Regions from separate parts of the Amycolatopsis sp. 3B14 genome, predicted to be linked through region 1. Evidence: riboswitches for the same ligand, from Rfam matches in the RefSeq annotation. Region 1 holds a riboswitch; the other holds the start of a gene.
What was found. Region 1 has a riboswitch for S-adenosylhomocysteine ahead of metH (methionine synthase). Riboswitches for the same ligand answer to the same signal wherever they lie in the genome.
Positions count from the first base shown of each region.

Region 2: linked by a shared signal. The riboswitch ahead of ACCP09_RS11560 (MOSC domain-containing protein) and the one ahead of metH (methionine synthase) in region 1 are both predicted to bind S-adenosylhomocysteine.

Region 1 is NZ_JBHZEN010000024.1:81,996-92,087, reverse strand. It holds gene ACCP09_RS15455 (3-hydroxyacyl-CoA dehydrogenase) at 1-501, shown strand, start outside; gene ACCP09_RS15450 (TetR/AcrR family transcriptional regulator) at 581-1,228, shown strand; gene ACCP09_RS15445 (enoyl-CoA hydratase/isomerase family protein) at 1,225-2,268, shown strand; gene ACCP09_RS15440 (winged helix DNA-binding domain-containing protein) at 2,295-3,428, shown strand; gene ACCP09_RS15435 (zinc-dependent alcohol dehydrogenase) at 3,431-4,438, opposite strand; gene ACCP09_RS15430 (hypothetical protein) at 4,698-4,823, opposite strand; gene ACCP09_RS15425 (zinc-binding dehydrogenase) at 4,845-5,351, opposite strand; S-adenosyl-L-homocysteine riboswitch at 5,439-5,516, shown strand; gene metH (methionine synthase) at 5,532-9,140, shown strand; gene ACCP09_RS15415 (hypothetical protein) at 9,137-10,006, shown strand; gene ACCP09_RS15410 (DUF6292 family protein) at 10,075-10,092, shown strand, end outside.
Region 2 is NZ_JBHZEN010000021.1:61,325-71,416, reverse strand. It holds gene ACCP09_RS11595 (maleylpyruvate isomerase family mycothiol-dependent enzyme) at 1-73, shown strand, start outside; gene ACCP09_RS11590 (AAA family ATPase) at 151-1,026, shown strand; gene ACCP09_RS11585 (vWA domain-containing protein) at 1,023-2,411, shown strand; gene ACCP09_RS11580 (hypothetical protein) at 2,490-3,443, shown strand; gene ACCP09_RS11575 (hypothetical protein) at 3,813-4,046, shown strand; gene ACCP09_RS11570 (FecCD family ABC transporter permease) at 4,123-5,160, opposite strand; gene ACCP09_RS11565 (ABC transporter substrate-binding protein) at 5,157-6,140, opposite strand; cobalamin riboswitch at 6,205-6,386, opposite strand; gene ACCP09_RS11560 (MOSC domain-containing protein) at 6,376-7,008, opposite strand; S-adenosyl-L-homocysteine riboswitch at 7,022-7,097, opposite strand; gene ACCP09_RS11555 (sulfite exporter TauE/SafE family protein) at 7,117-7,893, opposite strand; gene ACCP09_RS11550 (class I SAM-dependent methyltransferase) at 8,001-8,822, opposite strand; gene ACCP09_RS11545 (DoxX family protein) at 8,882-9,247, shown strand; gene ACCP09_RS11540 (CGNR zinc finger domain-containing protein) at 9,261-9,770, shown strand; gene ACCP09_RS11535 (LLM class F420-dependent oxidoreductase) at 9,771-10,092, opposite strand, start outside.

The DNA.
Region 1 (10,092 bases):
ATCGGCAACGCGCACAAGACCGTGGGCAAGCAGGGTCCCTTCCCGCTGGACGGGTTCGCCAAGGTCATCAACGTCAACCTGGTCGGCACGTTCAACGTGATCCGGCTGGCCGCGGAACGCATCGCCAAGACCGAGCCGGTGGGTGAGGAGCGCGGCGTCATCATCAACACCGCGTCCGTGGCCGCCTTCGACGGGCAGATCGGGCAGGCCGCCTACTCGGCGTCCAAGGGCGGCATCGTCGGGATGACGCTGCCGATCGCGCGGGATCTGGCGAGCCTGCAGATCCGGGTGGTGACGATCGCGCCCGGCCTGTTCCACACGCCGCTGTTCGCGACCCTGCCGGAGGAGGCGATCGCCTCCCTGGGCGCGCAGGTCCCGCACCCCTCGCGGCTGGGCGATCCGACCGAGTTCGCGGCGCTGGCCCGGCACATCGTGGAGAACCCGATGCTCAACGGCGAGACCATCCGGCTCGACGGCGCCATCCGCATGGCCCCGCGCTGACCCGGCACGCGGCGGCGGCGCCCCGGCCCGCCGCCGCGTCCCGTTATCGTTTTCCGGTGACTTCTTCGATGGGCTGGACATGACGCGACCCGCGGGCGCGTGGCGGGAGTACGGACCGCTCGAACTGACCCCGATCCTGGCGGCCGCCCTGGAAGCCTTCTACGAGCAGGGCTTCCACGGCACCCCCGTGCGGGACATCGCGCGGCGGGTCGGCCAGACGGTGCCCGCGCTGTACTACCACCACGAGAACAAGGAGGGCGTGTTCACCGCGCTCGTCGAGGAGGCCACGAGCGACCTCGACTGGCGGGTGCGGCAGGCCGTCGAGGAAGCAGGCGAGCGGCCGGACCTGCAGCTGGTCAACGCCGTCGAGGCGATCGTGCTGCACATGGCGCACCGCACCCGGCTCGCCGCGCTGGACTTCGAGCTGCGGCACCTGTCCCCGGCCAACCGCAAGCGGTACGCCGCGCGGCGCAAGGAGATCGAGGTCCTCGTCACGCGGATCGTCTCCGACGGGGTGGCCGAGGGGCTGTTCGTCGCGAAGCGGCCCGCTGAGACCGCGCGGGCGCTGCTGGGCATGCTCCAGTCCATCGGCCGCTGGTACCACCCGGACGGCGGCCCGCTGTCGCCGGACGAGCTGGCCGAGCGCTACGTCGACATCGCGCTGATGACCGTCGGCGTGCGCAAGCGGCCCGCGGCCCGGGCACGCCGGAAGGCCCGCTCGGCATGACCGTGGAGATCGCCGCGCTCGCCGACGGCGCCGCGCATGACCCGCTCCTGGACGACGCCGGTCAGGTGCGGCGGCCGCTGGTCGTGGTCGACCTCGACGAGCCCGTGCCCGCCGACGTCGTCGAAGCCGCCGCGCGGGCGGCCCGGACGTCCGAACGGATCCTGGTCGGGGTCGCCTGCCGTGCGGTCGACGACGAGCGCTGGGCGCTGGCCGACGCCCTCGACCTGACGTTCGCGGCCGCCGGCTGCGGCAGCGGCCCCCAGTTCGCGGCGAGCGACGACCCGGCGGGCGACGCCGAGGTGCTGCGGCAGGCGGCCGAGGCGAACCCGCAGGCCGCGCTGGTGCTGAGCCAGGTGCTGCGGGCGAGCGGCCGCCTGGACGTCGGCGCGGCGCTGGACGTCGAGTCGTTCGCCTACTCGACGCTGCTCGGCGGGCCGGAGTTCGCGCGGTGGCTGGGCGATCGCGGGAACCGGCCGCTGCCCCCGCCCGCGACCGAACCGCCGGTGCTCCTGGCTCGCGACGGCGACATGCTCCGCGTGACGCTCAACCGGCCCGACCGTCGCAACGCGTACGGCCGCGAGCTTCGGGACGCGCTCACCGACGCCCTGCGGGCCGCCGCGGCGGAGGACTGCCGGGTGGTGCTCGACGGGGCCGGTCCGGCGTTCTGCTCGGGCGGCGACCTCGACGAGTTCGGCACCACCCCGGACCTGGTCACCGCACACTTCGTCCGCACCAGGGCCGGTGCCGCGCGGGCGCTGCACGCGATCGCCGGGCGCGCGGAGGTGCGCGTGCATGGGGCGTGCGTCGGCGCGGGCATCGAGCTGGCGGCGTTCGCGGGCCGCGTGGTGGCGCATCCGAACACCGTGTTCCGGCTGCCGGAGGTCGCAATGGGCCTGATCCCCGGCGCGGGCGGCACGGTGAGCGTGCCGCGCCGGATCGGCCGGTGGCGCACGCTGTGGCCCGCGTTGTCCGGGCGGCCCCTGATCGCCGTGACTGCGCTCGACTGGGGCCTGGTCGACGCCATCGAGGACGGATTCTGACCGCTTTGCGGCCTAGCGTTCCGATCATGACCGACCGTGTTTCGTGGACCGCCGTCCAAGCCCGCCGGCTCGACCGGCACTTCCTGTCCCGCCCCGGGGCGAGCCCGGCGGACGTCGTCGCCGCGATGTGCGGCGCGCACGCCCAGGTCCGCACCGCCGCGGAGATGTCGGTCGCCCTGCGCACCGGCGGCACCACGGACGACGTCCGCGATGCGGTGGCCGACCACACGCTGATCCGCACCTTCGGCCCACGCGGCACTGTGCACCTGCTGCCTGCCGACGACCTGGCGTTGTGGACCGGTGCGCTTCCCGCGGTCCCACAACGTTCGACCATGCCGTCCGCGGTGCGGCTCACCGACGAGCAGACCGACCGGATCGTCGAGGCCGTCGCGGACGCGCTCGCCGGCGCCGAACTGACCGCCGACGAACTCACCGAGGCGCTCGTCGACCGTGTCGGTTCGTGGGCGGGAGACCTCGTCATGCCGGCGTTTCAGGGGTTCTGGCCGCGCTGGCGCCAGGCATTGGCGACGGCGGCGCACCGCGGCGCGCTGTGCTTCGGCCGCGACCGCGGGCGGCAGGTCACCTACACCAGCCCGCGCCGGTGGCTGCCCGGGTTCCGGCCCGCGGAGACCGAAACCGCGCTGACCGGCGTGCTCGCCCGGTACCTGCACGCCTACGGGCCGGCCACGCCCCAGCACTTCGCGCGCTGGCTGTCCGCTCCGGTGGAGTGGGCGTCGGCGTTGTTCGCCCGCAGCGCCCTGCGTCCGGTCGATCTCGACGGCGAGCGCATGTGGCTGAACGCCGACGACACGCTGCCGGGTAGGCGGACACCGCCCGCGCTGCGGCTGCTGCCGCTGTTCGACGCCCACGTCGTTGGCAGCTTCCCGCGGGAACTGCTCTTCCCCGGCGTGGCCGCGCACCGGTGCCTCGCCCGCGGGCAGGCCGGCAACTTCCCGGTGCTGCTCGTCGACGGCGTGGCCGGCGGGCTGTGGCACCAGCGCCGCTCCGGCCGGGCGGTCCACCTCACCGTCGAACCGTTCACGACGCTGAGCGCCGCGCACCGGCGCGAGCTGGACGAACAGGTGGCCCGGCTGGGGGAGGTCCTCGGCCGGGAGCCGCGGCTGACGATCGGCCCGGTGACGGTCGGCGCGCACGCCTGAGGTCAGCGGCGGGGGTCGACGTGGATCTTCGGCGCCCCGCCGGCGGGCCGGTCACCGGCGAGCACCGCGGCCACCTCGCCGAGGCCGACGGTGGCGGCGACCAGCGGCACCGGGTCGACCGCGCCGCTCGCGTACTGCTCGATCGTGCCGGCCAGGCCGGGGGAGGCCGAGAGCACGCCGACCGCGGTGACGTCCTTCAACGCCAGCAGGCGCGTGTCGAGCAGGCTCGGCCGCCCGGCCAGGCCGATGTAAACGACCCGGCCGCCCGGCTCGACCAGTTCCACCGCCCTGGCAGGCAGTTCCGGCGCCCCGGACGCGTCGATCACGGCGTCGAACGGCAGCTCCGGCAAGCGGTCCGGGGACCAGGCGTTCCGGAAACCGAGCGAGCGGGCGAACTCCAGCGACGCGGCGGTGGCGCCCAGCAGGTGCACCTCCGCGCCGGCCGCGCGGGCGAACATCGCGCACAGCAGGCCGATCGTGCCAGGGCCGAGGACGAGGACCCGGTCGCCGGGCCGCGGATCCGCGCCTCGCACCGCCCGCAGCGCGTTGCCGCCCGGCTCGACCATCGCGCCCGCGGCCGCCCCGACCGCGTCCGGCAGCGGGTGCAGCGCGGTCACCGGCACGGCGAGGCGCTCGGCCAGCGCGCCCGGCCGCCCACCGCGAATCCCGATCTCGGTGCGGGTCTCGCACAGGTGCTGGCGGCCGCCGCGGCACCGGCGGCAGGCGCGGCAGCCGAGCATCGTGTCACCGGTGACCCGCCTGCCCAGCCAGGCCGGGTCGACGCCGTCGCCGGATTCCACGACCGTGCCGCACCACTCGTGGCCCAGCCGCATGGGATGCCGGGCGTGCCCGTCGTGGAGGTAAGGCATGCTGCCGTCGAAGAACTCCGCGTCCGTGCCGCAGATCCCGGCCCGCGCCACGGCGACGACGACCTCGCCCGGCGCGGCGGACGGCGGCTCGACCTCGACCACGGCGCCCGCGCCGGGAGCGGTGACCACGAACGCGCGCATGGCCCGAGCGTAGCGGGAAAGATCCACTGTGGACGGCAATGGGCACAAAGTCCTCACTTTGAGGACTTCCGCCTTGCCCGGAACGGTCTTCCCGGGCGCATACTGGAGGAGCACGTGCGGGTGCTCGGGGCACCGCACGGCGGGGAAAGCGGGTTCCGTCGGGGGATGGTGCCCGCGGGAGGTCGATGCCCGGCCGGTCGGGGCCACTGGGCAGGCGGTCTCCGACGGCGGGCCGGCTTGGGGAAGCCGGCCCGCCGTTCTACGTTCCGGGTCGGTTCTCGATCGGGCCGGCTGCCACGAGCGCCTTGCCAACCTTGTCGCCGGACAGCATCCGCGCCCAGCCATCGAGCGTGTTCTCCAGCCCTGGCGTGACGTCGAAGACCATCCGCAGCGCGCCCCGCTCGTATCAGGGGAGCAGCCGGCGGTTCAGGTCCGGCCCGTGGTGGTAGAAGTCGGGGGAGAAGAAGCCGGTCATGGTGAGCCACTTCATCAGGATCTGGTCGAACCGCGCCGGGCCCGGCGCCGGCTCGTCGCGGTCGTACACGCTCAGCAGCCCGCACGCGGCGACCCGGCCGAACAGCGCCATGTTCCCCAGCGCGGCGTCCAGCACCGCTCCGCCGACGTGGTCGAAGTAGACGTCGATGCCGTCCGGGCACACCTCGCGCAGGGCCTCGCCGAGGTCGCCAGTGGTGCGGTCGACCGCCGCGTCGAACCCGAGCTCACGCAGCCAGGCGCCCTTCTCCGGCGAGCCGGTGATGCCGACGACCCGGCAGCCGTGCTGCTTGGCGAGCGCCCCGGTGACCCCCGAGGCCGCCGAGACGACGAAGGTCTCGCCCGGCTTCGCGGCCCCGTACCTCCCCGGTCGTGCTGTTCGTTCGTGTCGGGAGCAGGAACAGGAGCCCGCGCGAGGCATTGGGCGACCTCCTCACCTTCGGCCGGTTGCGTCCACATCGCGGGAACGGTTTTGGTGCCGCCGCGGGGCGTCCAGTACTGTGTTCGCCAGGCCGAGAGGCGCTGCAACGGACCCAGGTCCGCCACGCTCGGCCCCCGTGAACCGCAACAAGGGCGCCTCCCGACAGTTGGGAGGGCGCCGGTGGACACGACGAAGGCTCTGCGGGAAATCCTGAGCGACCGGGTGGCCGTCCTCGACGGCGCCTGGGGCACGATGCTGCAGGGCGCGGGCCTCACCCCGGCCGACTACCGCGGCGACCTGATCGGCGACCATCCGCAGGACGTCACCGGCGACCCGGACCTGCTCAACCTCACGCGCCCCGACCTGATCCTCGACGTGCACCGGCAGTATCTCGCCGCGGGCGCGGACATCACCACGACCAACACGTTCACCGCGACCAGCATCGGCCAGGCAGACTACGGCCTGCAGCACCTCGTCCGCGAGATGAACGTGCGCGGCGCCCAGCTGGCCCGCCAGGCCGCCGACGAAGCAGGCGGCAGGTTCGTCGCCGGCTCGATCGGGCCGCTCAACGTCACCCTGTCCCTCTCGCCGAAGGTCGACGAGCCGGCTTACCGCGCGGTCACCTTCGACGAGGTCCGCGACGCCTACGCCGAGCAGATCGCCGCGCTCGCCGAGGGCGGCGTCGACCTGCTGCTCATCGAGACGATCTTCGACACCCTCAACGCGAAGGCCGCCATCGCCGCGGCCCGCGAGGTCGCCCCGCACCTGCCGCTGTGGATCTCGGTGACGATCGTCGACCTGTCCGGGCGCACCTTGTCCGGCCAGACCGTCGAGGCGTTCTGGAGCGCGATCGAGCACGCCCGCCCGCTGGTCGTGGGTGTGAACTGCTCGCTGGGCGCCGAGGAGATGCGCCCGCACGTCGAACAGCTCTCCCGGCTGGCGGGCACCTACGTCGCCTGCCACCCCAACGCCGGCCTGCCCAACGCGTTCGGCGGCTACGACCAGACGCCGGACGAGACAGCCCGCATGCTGGGCGAGTTCGCCGGCAGCGGCATGGTCAACATCGTCGGCGGCTGCTGCGGCACCGGCCCCGAGCACATCGCCAAGATCGCCCAGGCGGTCTCCGGCGCGGCTCCGCGCGAGGTGCCGCCGCCGCGCACCCACACCCGGTTCAGCGGGCTGGAGCCGTTCGAGATCGGCGCCGACACCGGGTTCGTGATGATCGGCGAGCGCACCAACGTCACCGGCTCGGCCAAGTTCCGGCGGCTGATCGAGTCCGGCGACTACCAGGCCGCCGTCGACGTCGCGCTGGACCAGGTCCGCGGCGGCGCCAACCTGCTCGACGTCAACATGGACGCCGACCTGCTCGACTCCGAGCACGCGATGACGACGTTCCTCAACCTGATCGCCACCGAGCCGGAGGTGGCCCGCATCCCGATCATGGTCGACAGCTCGCGGTGGAGCGTGCTGGAGGCCGGGCTCAAGTGCGTGCAGGGCAAGGGCGTGGTCAACTCGATCAGCCTCAAGGAGGGCGAGGAGCAGTTCCTGCGCCAGGCCCGCCGAATCCGCGACTACGGCGCCGGTGTCGTCGTGATGGCCTTCGACGAGAAGGGCCAGGCCGACACCACCGAGCGCAAGGTGGAGATCTGCGCCCGCGCCTACGACCTGCTCACGCGCGAGGCCGGGTTCCCGCCCGAGGACATCGTCTTCGACCCCAACGTGCTGGCCGTCGCCACCGGCATCGCCGAGCACAACGGCTACGCCAAGGCGTTCATCGAAGCGCTGCCGCTGATCAAGCAGCGCTGCCCGGGCGCGCGCACCAGCGGCGGCATCTCGAACCTGTCGTTCTCCTTCCGCGGCAACGACGTCGTGCGCGAGGCGATGCACTCGGCGTTCCTGTTCCACGCGGTGCGCGCCGGCCTGGACATGGGCATCGTGAACGCCGGCCAGCTCACCGTCTACGAGGACATCCCCGCCGACCTGCTGGAACTGGTCGAGGACGTGTTGTTCGACCGGCGCGAGGACGCCACCGACCGGCTGGTGGAGTTCGCCGAGACGGTCCGCGGCCAGGGCCGCAAGCGGGTGGTGGACCTGTCGTGGCGCGAGGCTCCGGTGGCGGAGCGGCTGCGGCACGCGCTGGTGCACGGCATCGTCGACTACATCGAGGACGACACCGAAGAGGCGCGGCAGAACTTCGCGCGGCCACTGGAGGTCATCGAGGGTCCGCTGATGGACGGCATGAAGACCGTCGGCGACCTGTTCGGCTCGGGCAAGATGTTCCTGCCGCAGGTGGTCAAGAGCGCGCGCGTGATGAAGCGGTCGGTGGCCTACCTCGAGCCGTTCATGGAGGCGGAGAAGGAGGAGCTGCGCCGGTCCGGGCAGGTGAGCACCGAGCGCGGCCAGGGCAAGATCGTGCTGGCCACCGTGAAGGGCGACGTGCACGACATCGGCAAGAACATCGTCGGCGTCGTGCTGGGCTGCAACAACTACGAGGTGATCGACCTCGGCGTGATGGTGCCCGCGGCGAAGATCCTGGACACCGCGGTCGCCGAGAACGCCGACGCGATCGGCCTGTCCGGGCTGATCACGCCGTCGCTGGACGAGATGGTGTCGGTCGCGACGGAGATGCAGCGGCGCGGGCTGAAGATCCCGCTGCTGATCGGGGGCGCGACCACGTCCCGGCAGCACACGGCGGTGCGGATCGCGCCGGCGTACGACCACACGACGGTGCACGTGCTGGACGCGTCGCGGGTCGTCGGGGTGGTGTCGGACCTGCTCGACCCCGACCGCGCGGCGGCGCTGGACACGGCGAACCGCGCGGAGCAGGAGCGGTTGCGTGAGCAGCACGCGGGCAAGCAACGCCGCCCGATGCTCACGCTGGAGCAGGCGCGGGCCAACCCGGAGCGGGTGTCCTTCGACGACCTGCCCGTGCCGTCGTTCACCGGGGTGCGCGCGGTGTCGCCGGGGTTGCCCGCGCTGCGCGAGATGATCGACTGGCAGTTCCTGTTCCTCGCGTGGGAGCTGAAGGGCAAGTACCCGGCGATCCTGGAGCAGCCGGTGGCGCGCGAGCTGTTCGACGACGCGAACGCGCTGCTCGACGAGATCGTCGCGAACGAGCTCCTGGAGGCCCGCGGTGCCTACGGCTTCTGGCCCGCGCACAGCGAGGGCGACGACATCGTGCTGGAAAACGGGGTGCGCTTCCCGATGCTGCGCCAGCAGACGTCCAAACCGGACGGTCGCGCGAACCGCTGCCTCGCCGACTACGTGGCGCCTGCGGGGGACCACCTCGGCGGGTTCGCGGTGACCGTGCACGGGGCCGAGGAGCTGGCGCGCCACTACGAGTCCCAGAACGACGACTACCGGGCGATCATGGTGAAGGCGCTGGCCGACCGCCTGGCCGAGGCGTTCGCCGAGTCCATCCACCTGGAGGCGCGGCGGGAGTGGTTCGAGCCGGACGCGCAGCCGTCGCTGGCGGACCTGCACGCCGAGCGGTTCCGCGGGATCCGGCCCGCGCTCGGCTACCCGGCGAGCCCGGACCACAGCCAGAAGCGGGAGCTGTTCGACCTGCTCCAGGCGTCGGACCTGGGCCTCGGGTTGACGGAGTCGTTCGCGATGACCCCGGCGGCCAGCGTGAGCGGGCTGATCTTCGCCCACCCGGAGTCCCGGTACTTCACCGTGGGCCGCCTCGGACGCGACCAGGTGACCGACTACGCCCGGCGACGCGGACTGCCGCAGCCGGAAATCGAGAAGTGGTTGCGCCCCAACCTGGACTACGATCCCGCGGAGTGACGATCTCCGAGGAGCTCCGTGACACCGATGTGGTCGCGGAGCTCCAGTTGTGGTTCCCGGCGCCCAGCCTCGGCGATGCCGTGACGGCCTGCCAGCACTTGATCGCGGCGCTGGGAGCGTGGCGGTTTTCGATCGGGCCGGCCAACAGCGATCCGCCGGGACCGTACGACGCCCGGCTGCTGATCCGGTCCCGATCCCGGGACGGCGAAAGCGGGATCCAGGCGATCCGGCGGGTGGCGCTCGGGCACCTGGAGGTGATCGGGCTGGACCCGGCGCTGCTGGAGGTCACCGAGATCGGCGGGCAGCCCTTCGGCCGCGTCTACCGCGCCGAGTTGCCGGACGGCACGTTCGCGACGATGTTCGTCAAGCGTGGGCAGGACCCGTTCGGCACCGAGCCGGAGGAGATCGAGGTCGAAGAGCTCGAACCGCTCGGCCCGGAGGGCGGGTTCGACGAGGACGAGATCCGTGAACTGATGGAGCTGGCGCACGCTGCCACCAGCACGCGGGTCGTGATCGTCGCGGAAATATCCGGCGCGGACGGGATCGATGCGCGGGACATGGTGCGCGGGCTGGCCGGCGAGCTCCGGCGGCACACGTTCCCGTCGGAGGAGGACATCGAGGTCAGCGAGCCGCGGCGGCGGCCGAGCGGCACGGTCGAGGTCGCCGCGCTCGTGGGTGGCACCGAGTGGGAGGCGTTCGAGGCCGTGGAGGCCGCTGCCCGGGCGCTGCGGAGCTTCACCTGGCTCGAGCCCACCACGGTCGACGATCCCCATCGCGGGGACCACTTCGCCGTCGAGGCGGTTCCGCAGGCGCAGTTCGTCCGGCTGGAGGTTCACGCGGCGACGGGACTCGGCGTGGTCGGTTGAGGGTTTTGGTCACCCGGTCAGGTGGTAGTCCGCCCGCACGGCCGACTACTCACTCAACGGGGCGTGAGATGCATCTGGAATACGAG
Region 2 (10,092 bases), on a different contig from region 1:
CCCGCTGGCGGTGACCGGGGACGTCTCCGGACTGCGCGCGGCGCTGGCGGCCGTCACCCGCTACGCGGCGTGAGATTGGGCACGACGGCCGCGCGGCCGGGTCCCGAGGGCCCAGAATAGGTGGGTTGCGCACCAACCCAGGGAGGGCCGATGCAGGAGCCGTTGTTCGGCTCGGTCGACGAGGTCGTCGAGCGCCTGGCCGGCGCGGGCTACCTGGCGTCCACCGCCGTCGCCACCACCGTCTTCCTCGCCGACCGCCTCGGCAAGCCGCTGCTGGTCGAGGGCCCGGCCGGGGTCGGCAAGACCGAGCTGGCGCGGGCGCTGGCGCAGGCCACCGGCAGCGAGCTGGTGCGGTTGCAGTGCTACGAGGGCATCGACGAGGCCCGCGCGCTGTACGAGTGGAACCACGCCAAGCAGCTGCTGCGCATCACCGCCGGTCGCGACGAGGGCTGGGAGCAGGCGCGCGACGAGGTGTTCAGCGAGGAGTTCCTCCTCCCCCGCCCGCTGCTCAAGGCGATCCGCAACCCGGACCCCACGGTCCTGCTGATCGACGAGACCGACAAGGCCGACGTCGAGATGGAGGGCCTGCTGCTGGAGGTCCTCGGCGACTTCCAGGTGACCGTGCCCGAGCTGGGCACGATCACCGCGCAGCGCCGCCCGTTCGTGCTGCTCACCTCGAACGCGACGCGTGAGCTGTCGGAGGCGCTCAAGCGGCGCTGCCTGTTCCTGCACCTGAACTTCCCCACGCCGGAGCTGGAGCGCGACATCGTCACCCTCAAGGTGCCCGGGCTGGACGCGCGCCTGGCGGACTCGGTGGTGCGGGTGGTCGCCGCGCTGCGGACGATGGAACTGCGCAAGGCGCCCTCGATCGCCGAGACCGTCGACTGGGCGCGCACGCTGCTCGCGCTGGGCGCCGACACGCTCGACGAGCAGGTGGTCGAGACGAGCCTCGGCGTGATCCTGAAGTACCAGAGCGACCACCGGAAGGCCGCGGCCGAGCTGCGGCTCGACTCGCTGCTGTCATGACCTCCCCGGCGCTGGCGCAGCGGCTGGTCGAGTTCGTCGGCTCGCTGCGCGAGCACGGCATCCCGGTCGGCCCCGGCGAAACGGTCGACGCGGCCGCCGCGGTGGACGTGCTCGGGCTGGCCGACCGCGAGCAGCTGCGGGCCGCGCTGGCGGCGACCGTGCTGCGCCGCTCGGGACAGCGGGGCACCTTCGACGCGTTGTTCGACCTGTACTTCCCGGTCGCGGTCGGCGCGGCGGAAACGGCCGGGGAGGCGCCCGCGGACGCGGCGGAGCTGCGGGAGGCGCTGGTCGCCGCGCTCGCCGAGGGCGACGGGGAACGCCTGCGGGCGCTGGCTTCGGCCGCGGTCGACCAGTTCGGCCGGTACGGCTCGTTCGGCGACGGCGGGTCCGGCGGCGGCGGGGCGAACGGGATGCGCGGCTGGTCGGCCTACCAGGCGCTGGACCGAGTGCGGCCCGACGCGCTGCTGAACCGGGTGCTCGCCGCGATCCGCACGGACGACAGCGCTTTCGGCGACGCGGTCGCCCGCAGCGAGGCGCGGTCCCGGATCGGCGCCTACCGGGAGGCGGTGCAGGCCGAGGCCCGCCGTCGCACCGCCGAGCTGCGCGGGCGCGAGCGGATCGCGCAGTACGCGGTGCCGCCGCAGACCGACCTGGTCAGCTTCACCAACGCCACCCGCGCCCAGCTCGCCGAGCTGCGCCGCACCATCCAGCCGTTGTCGCGCAAGCTCGCCACCCGGCTGGCGACCCGGCGGCGCCGCGCCCGGCGCGGGCAGATCGACCTGCGCCGCACGCTGCGCCGGTCGCTGGCCACCGGCGGGGTGCCGATGCGGCCTGCGATGCGCGACCGCCGTCCCGGCCGCCCGGAACTGGTGCTGCTGTGCGACATGTCCGGGTCGGTGGCCGGGTTCGCGCAGTTCACGCTGCTGCTGGTGCAGGCGCTGTCGGACCAGTTCAGCAAGATCCGCACGTTCGCGTTCGTCGAGCTGACCGACGAGATCACCGGCCTGGTCACCGCGGGCGCGGCGGACCCGGAGGGGCTCGCGCGGCGCATCCTCACGCAGGCGAAGCTCACCCGCTGGGGCATGAGCAGCGACTACGGCGGTTCGCTGGCGAGCTTCGTGGACGGGTGGCCGGACGCGGTCGGGCCGCGCACGTCGGTGCTGATCCTCGGCGACGGCCGCACCAACGGCGGCGACCCGAACCTGGACGCGGTGCGCCGGATCGCGGAGCGGGCCAAGCACGTCCACTGGCTCAACCCGGAGGCGCGATCAGCTTGGGGCACGGGCGATTCCGCCGCGCTGCGGTACGCCCGCGTGGTGCCGATGCACGAGTGCCGCAACCTGCGTCAACTCACCCAGCTGGTGACCGAGCTGCTGCCCGGCTGACGGTAACGAAGCCGTCTCGCGGGGAGTGATTTTCCGGCTGCTGTGTGTAAGTGGTCGAGACCAGGGCATCCCGTGGTCATGGCGGGGAGCACGGTCGGCAGGCGGGCGTTCCTCACCGCGGCCCTGGCGGGCGCGGCGAGCGTCGCCTGCAGCAGCGGTGGTGAGGGTTTCTTTTCCAGGCAGGCGCTTTCCGGGCGGCCGGCGCCACTGGACGCGCCCGCGGCGGGGTTGCGCGGGTTCCCGGCGCAGGTCGCCGCGCACAGCGTGGTCGAGGACCACCTGCTGGTCGGCTACTGCGGCGCGCCGGGCAGCCCGGCGCTGGGGCGGATGACCGGTGATCTGCAGGAGGCCTCCGCGCAGCTGCGCGAGCTGATCGGCACCTATCCGCGGAACCGGCCGGTGATCCCGGTGGTCGAGCTGATCGCGACGACGGTGAACCCGACGCCGGGCCCGGACGGCATGTACCGCAGCCGGGCGAACGACAGCACCATCCAGCGCTACCTCGACGCCGCGCGGGCGCTCGACGGGCAGCTGCTGCTCAACATCCAGCCGGGGCGCGCGGACTTCCTGCCCGAGGTGAAGGCGTTCGAGCACTGGCTGACCGAGCCGGACGTCGGTGTCGCACTGGACCCGGAGTGGGCGGTGGAACCGGGCGTCGTGCCGGGCGAGGAGTTCGGCGTGACGACCGGCGAGGAGCTCGACGGTGTGGCCGCTTACCTCGCTTCGCTGGTGGCGCGGCACCGGCTGCCGGCGAAGATCATGGTCTACCACCAGGTGGCGGTGACGGTCGTGCGGGACATCGCCGGGCTGAAGCGGCACAACGGGGTCGCGGTGATCAACGTGGTGGACGGCATCGGCAGCGCCGAGGCGAAGAAGGCCACCTGGGACCAGGTGATGAAGCGCAAGCCGCCGCACGTCAAGGCCGGGTTCAAGCTCTTCTACCAGGAGGACACCCGCGACGGGGAACCGCTGATGACGCCCGAGCAGGTGGTCGGGCTGCAGCCGCAACCGGTCTACGTGGTGTACGAATAGGGCCCCCGAGCGCGGGGCAGTTGGGAGTCCGCACTCGGGGGCCACTCGCCTGCCACAACGCTCCGAGGGGGAGTTCGAGCGCGGGCAAGACGGCGGTGCCGGAGGTGTCGCGCCCACCCTCCGCGCGGGCCTTAACAGTGAATCGAGGCGAAAGCAGGGCGTGTTACTGGCAGGTCTTCAACAATTTCAGGGAATCCAGGAGATGTCGTCGGGGTCGCCGCCGATGAGGGTCTGCCGGGTGTCCTGTGAGCTGGGTCGCATGCTCAGCAACGCTAGCGATTGTTGAACGATCCGTCAACCCGGTTGCTCGATTGTTCAACGATCCTCTATTCTGTGGCGCACCACACCGTTCTCGGAAAGGTGCCAGCGATGACCGCGTCCACCCTCAGCCACCGCGACGTCGAGTTCCTGAAAGCGGTTGCCGACGGCCGCGTGGAACTGACCGCGAGCAGCGAGCCGCACGTGTACGTCGACGGACTCTCCTGCTGCGACCAGTTCGGCGCGCGACTGCTCATCCACGCCGGCCTGGTCCGCCGCGTCCCCGGCACCGGTGCCCGCATCCCCGCCAAACTCACCGACGCCGGCCGCGACGCGATCAGGTGACCAGTGGCGGCTGCTTGCTTAGCGGTGCGAGTAGCGGAACCTGAGGCGGCGCAAGCTGCTCGGGTGGTGAAAAAATCTAGGCTGCCACCCGCCGCGTCCATTGTGGACGGCTGCGGTACAGCACGGCCACGAACGCGGGCACGCCGATGATCGACGTGACCACGCCGACCGGCACCTCCTGCGGATCGAGCATCGTGCGCGCCAGCGTGTCCACCCACACCAGGAACACCGCGCCGGCCACGGCGGTGACCGGCAGCAGGCGTCCGTGGCCAGGGCCGACCAGCGCACGGGCCGCGTGCGGGAGCACCAGCCCGACGAACCCGACCGCCCCGCAGGCGCTCACCAGCGCGGCCGTCAGCAGCGCGGTGACGCACATCAGCACGATCCGGGTTCGCGTCAGCGCGACCCCGAGCGCCGCGGCGAGGTCCTGGCCGTAGGCGAGCACGTCGAGCGTGCGGGCGTGGCCGAAGCACACCAGCAGCGCGACGACCAGCACCGCCGCACACACGCCGACCTCGGACCACGACGCGCTGCTGAACGAACCGAGCAGCCAGAACAACACGCCCCGCGTCGTTTCCGCGTCCCCGGCCGTCAGCACGACGAACGACGTCAGCGCGGAGAACAGCTGCATCGCCGCGACCCCGGACAGCACCACGCGCTCGGTGGTGCCGCCCAGCGTCTGGCTGAGCAACAGCACGAGCCCGAACGACAGCACCGCCCCGGCGAACGCCCCCGCCGACAACGACACCACTCCCCCGCCGACCCCGAGCACCACGACCAGCACGGCGCCGGTCGACGCGCCCGAGGACACCCCGAGCACGAACGGGTCGGCGAGCGGGTTGCGCAGCAGCGACTGCATGACCGCCCCGCACACCGCCAAACCCGCCCCGCACACGGCGGCCAGCAGGGCGCGCGGGATCCGCAGGTGCCACACGATCCCGTCGCGAACCGGCGAGAGCACCGGCTCGCCGAAGCCGAGGTGGGCCAGGACGGTGGCATACACGTCGCCCACACCGATCCCGGCCGGGCCGATCGTCACCGCGACGGCCACCGACACCACGAGCAGCGCGAGACCCCCGGCGCACAGCGGCAGGACTCGCGCGGTGCGCGTCACCTGGCGAACCCGAACCCGCGCAGCGCCGCGGCGACCTGCTCGGCGCCGTCCACGGTGCGCAGCGTCGGGTTCATCGCCTGCCCGGACAACAGCACGTACCGCTTGTTCCGCACCGCGGCCAGGTCGCGGGTCACCGGGTGCGACTCCAGGAACGCGATCTTGGCGGCGGCGTTCTCCGCGGTCTGCGAACGGCGGGTGAGGTCGCCGAGGACGATCACGTCCGGGTCGCGCTCGGCGACCGTCTCCCAGTTGATCTGCGGCCACTCCTCGCGCGTGTCGTCGAAGACGTTGCGGGCGCCCACGGTCGTCGTGATGATGCCGGGCGCGCCGCAGCAACCCGCCAGGTAGGGGGCTTCGGAGTTGGCGAACCAGAACATCAGCCGGGCGTTCGCACCGGCGCCCGCGACCGCCCGCATCCGTTCCTGCAGGCTGGTGACCAGCTGTTCGCCGCGGTCCTCGACGCCGAAGATCCGCGCGAGGTCCCGGATCTCGGTGTAGACGGCGTCCATGGTCAGCGTTTCGGTGCGCCTGCCGTCGCCGCCGCCGCTGGTGTCCTTCGCGCACTCGGTCGGCGACAGGTAGGCGGGCACCCCGAGCTGCTCGAACTGCTCGCGGGTCGCGACGCCGCCCTTGCCGAGGATGGCGCCGAACGAGGCGGCGACGAAGTCCGGCTCGGCGGCGAGCACGGTCTCGAACGACGGGTAGTTCTCGGCGAGCCGGGGCACCTTGGCGTTGTCCGCGGCCAGGTGCGGCAGCACGGGATCGGTCCAGGTGGCGGTGCCCGCCATGCGGTCGGCGAGGCCGAGGGACAGCATGATCTCCGCCGCGCCCTGGTTGAGCGCGACCGCCCGCCGCGGCGGTTCCGGCACGCGGACCTGGTGGCCGCAGTTGTCCACGACCACCGCCGCGGTGGCCCCGGAGGGGGTGGTGCTCGCGCACCCGGACAGCGCCAGCACGGCGGCGAGCAGTGGGAAGGTCATCGATCGGCGCACAGCGGCCCCTAGCGTCGAGGGCTCATGCGCGGAGCCCGGTCCGGCGGTCTCCCCCGTGGCGGGGGTGCCAGCAGGTCTTCGGACTCGGGGTCGTCCGGGCGGAACGCCTTCCCGGACCGCGTGGTCCAGTGGCCGTTGTCCCGCCCGTCGCCGCTCACCGCTGCGCGTCAGTTCCGGATTCGCACCGGATTCCCTGGCCCCTCGCGGGGCACGACTGGCGCGCTCACGCTAGCACGACAACCTCGTCCCCGGCCCCGACCGTGCCCGGTTCCACAGTGGACCCGTAGACGCCGAGGCACATGTCGTGCTCGCGGGCGATGCGGCGCAGGACGGCCGGGTCGCGCCGGCCGGTGCGCGGATCGACGTTGACGACCACGCAGCGCCGGTCGCGGCGGTCGACCCGGATGCGGGTGGTGCCGATGCGGAGCGTGCGGCCGATCCAGTCCTCCTCGGGCACGTCGGTGTCGATCAGGAGGTTGGGGCGGAAGCGCAGCGGCTCGGCACCGGCGCTGCGGGTGGTGATCAGGGACAACGGCGCGCTGTCGAACGTGCCGCGGTCGAGTTTCTGGACGCGCGCGGCGCCCAGTTCCGCGGCGAGCGCGGGATCGGTGACGTCGTGCAGCCTGCCGTCCGGGGTGCGAACCTGGGACTCGCCGACGACCTGGTAGCGGACGAGGTCGTTGCGCCTGCGGATGGTGAGCCAGGGGAAGCCGTTCGACTCCTGGCCCGGCCGGACGAACGCCCAGCGCCGGTCACCGTCGAGGCCGTGCCAGGAGACGGCGGCCTCGTCCAGTGCTTGCGCGGCCATGGACTTGACGGGGTAGCGGAAGATCGCGGCGAGGTGTCCGACGAGCATCTGCGCCTCCTCGGGTGAGAAGGCGCCCTTGCTGCGGGAGACGGTGCCGAGCGTGGCGGGCCGGGCCCGTCGCAGCGCCTCTCGGCACCGCCCGCGAAGGTAGCACTTCTAGCTCCAGGCCTGCCAGGCCAGCGTGACGGCCAGGCCCATGCCCGCCAGCGCGATCGCGACCCGGAGCGGGGCCGCGGGCAGGCGGCGGACCACCGCGGGTCCCACGAAGGAGCCGGCGACCAGACCGAGGCACAGGGCCGCCGCCGCGGGCCAGAGCACCGAGCCGGTGAACGCGAACACCACGGCGGCCACCAGGTTGGCCGCGCCGGTCACGATGTTCTTCGCCGCGTTCGTCCTGGCCAGCGGCTGCGCCCAGGCGGCGGACAGCAACGCGAGCATGATCACCCCGGCCGCCGCGCCGAAGTAGCCGCCGTAGATCGCGACCAGGAACGCGCCCGTCGCGGTGCCCGCGGTCAGCCCGCCGTCGCCGCGGCCGGCGCGTTCGGCCAGCCGCGGGGAGAACAGCAGCAGGATCGACGCGCCGCCGATCAGGAACGGGACGATGTAGGCGAACGTGCCTTCCGGGGTGAGCAGCAGCAACGCGCTGCCGGCCGCGCCGCCGACCGCCGTGATCGCGCACAGCCGCAGCAACCGGGCGCGCTGCCCGCGCAACTCGGGACGCGAACCGGCCGCCGAGCCGACCGTGTTGCCCATCAACGCGACGGTGTTGGTCACGTTCGCCGTGACCGGCGGCACCCCGATCGCCAGCAGCGCCGGGTAGGACACCAGCGAGGCGAGCCCGGCGATCGAACCGGTCAGACCCGCCCCGACACCGGCCACCACGAGGAACAGCAGTTGCCACGGGCCGAGGGTGAGCAGCGGATCAGCGGGCACGTTGCCCCAATTTACCGCAGGAGCAATCGTTTTCCGGGCCCGCGAGACGAACCCCACTCCTCCACTGTGGAGTCAGCGTGCGGTGTCCAGAAGGGATTCCTCCGCCGTCACGGCCGGCGCGCGGTGACCAGCCAGGTGGCCGCGCCGAGCAGCACGCCGTCGGGCGTCTCGTGCGGGACGAGCGCCTCGGTCAGCGCGGCGACCGCCCGCTCGACCGTCTCCGCCGGGTAGCGCCCGAAGATCGTCCGCAGCATCGCGCCGCGGCGCAGGAAATCGGCCGCCGCCGCGGCATCGGCGCCGAGCCGGACCGGCGCCCGGACGTCGTCCACGGCGATGCCGGTCAGCCCCGCGCCGGTGAGCAGCTCGCGCAGGTAGCCCGGCTGGGCGAACGAGAACGGGCCGGGGCCGGGCGGGACGGCATCGGCGGTGTCGACGTGCGGGGCGATCGCATCCAGCGCCAGCACGCGGTGCTCGTTCTCGCGCAGGTCCTGCCAGCACAGGAACGCCAGCCGCCCGCCCGGCCGCAGCGCCCGCGTGACGTTGGTGAAGGCGGCGAGCGGGTCGTCGAAGAACATCACCCCGAACCGGCTGAGCGCGAGGTCGAACGAGCCGGCGCCGAAGTCGTGGACCTGCACGTCGGCCTGCTCGAACCGCACCCCGTCGACCCCGGCGGCGCGCTCCCGCGCCACGGCGAGCATCGGGCCGGACAGGTCCGCGCCGAGGACGGCCGCGCCCCGCCCGGCCGCGAGCAGCGTGGTGGTGCCGCACCCGCAGCCGATGTCGAGGACCCGCTCGCCCGGCTCGATGCGGGCGGCGTCGAGGAGGTGCGGGGTCAGGTGCGCGAGCATCGCGTCGTAGTGCTCGGCGTGGTCGGCCCAGTAGCGGCCGGTGTCGCCGTTCCAGTCGCGTGCCTCGTCCTCGTTGGCCATGCCGTCACGTTAGCCCGGGCGGCCTCGTCCGGTGGGTGAGACGAAAGGAGGCGTGTCAGGTGAACGTCGTGTTGTGGATCTGCCAGGGGCTGCTCGCGGCGCTGTTCCTGGTGTCCGGAGTGCTCAAGTCCACCCAGTCGAAGCAGCGGATGCTCGACACCGGCCAGACCGGGGTGGTGTTCTTCCCGCTGCCCGTCATCCGGGCGGTCGCCGCCGCGGAGCTGGCCGCGGCGCTCGGGCTGGTCCTGCCCGGGGCGACCGGCATCGCGCCCGTGCTCACGCCGGCAGCCGCGATCGGGCTCGCCGTCGTGATGACCGGGGCGGCGATCAGCCACGCGAAGCTGGGCGAGTACCGCACGAGCGCGGTCAACCTGCTGGTGCTGGCGGTCTGCGTGTTCGTGGCGGTGGGGCGGCTGGCGGGCTAGGTAACCTGCCCGTATGGCCTACTCGCGCCCCGCCGCGCCGGACGATCTGCGTCCGCTCGAGGTGTTCGGCAACTCGGCGCGTTTCCTCCACGGCGAGGACCACTTCGGCACGCCCGGGTCGGCCCGCGGCTGGCTGGCCGAGCACCAACTGGGCGAGCTGACCCTGGACGAGCGGGATCTGGCGCGGCTGGTCCGGTTCCGCGAGACGCTGCGCGACCACCTGGACGGCGCGGACGTCGCCGGCGAGCTGAACGAATTCGCAGCCTCGACCGTCGCCGGGCCGCGCTGGCCGGGTCCCGCGCTGGCCCCGGCGGGCGAGGGCGTCGACGGCCTCATCGCGCGGCTGCTCGACGTGCTGTTCCGCGCCGAGGTGACCGGCCGCGCGCGGCGGCTGAAGCCGTGCCGCGCGCCGGAGTGCCGGTGGCTGTTCTACGACCGCTCCCCGGCCGGCAACAGCGTCTGGTGCAGCATGGACATCTGCGGGGCGCGGCACAAGATGCGGGCCTACCGGTCCCGCGCCTGATCAGCCCGGCCGCAGCCGCTCCCCCAGCTTCGCGATGTAGGCCGCGACCTGGTCGGCGTCCCGGTCCGGCAGCCCGAACAGCACCTCGGTGACCCCGAGCGAGCGCCAGTGCGCGAGCACCTCCGCGTCGGGCCGCCCGGCGAGCGCGACCACCCGCGGCTCGCCCGCCCGGCCCGCGTCCTGCCAGATCTTGCGCAGCAGCCGCACCTTGTCGTCCAGCTCGTGGTCCCGGGGCGTGGTGAGCCAGCCGTCGGCGGAGCGCGCGATCCAGGCGAACGTCCGCTCGGTGCCGCCCGCGCCGATCACCACCGGCACCTCCCCG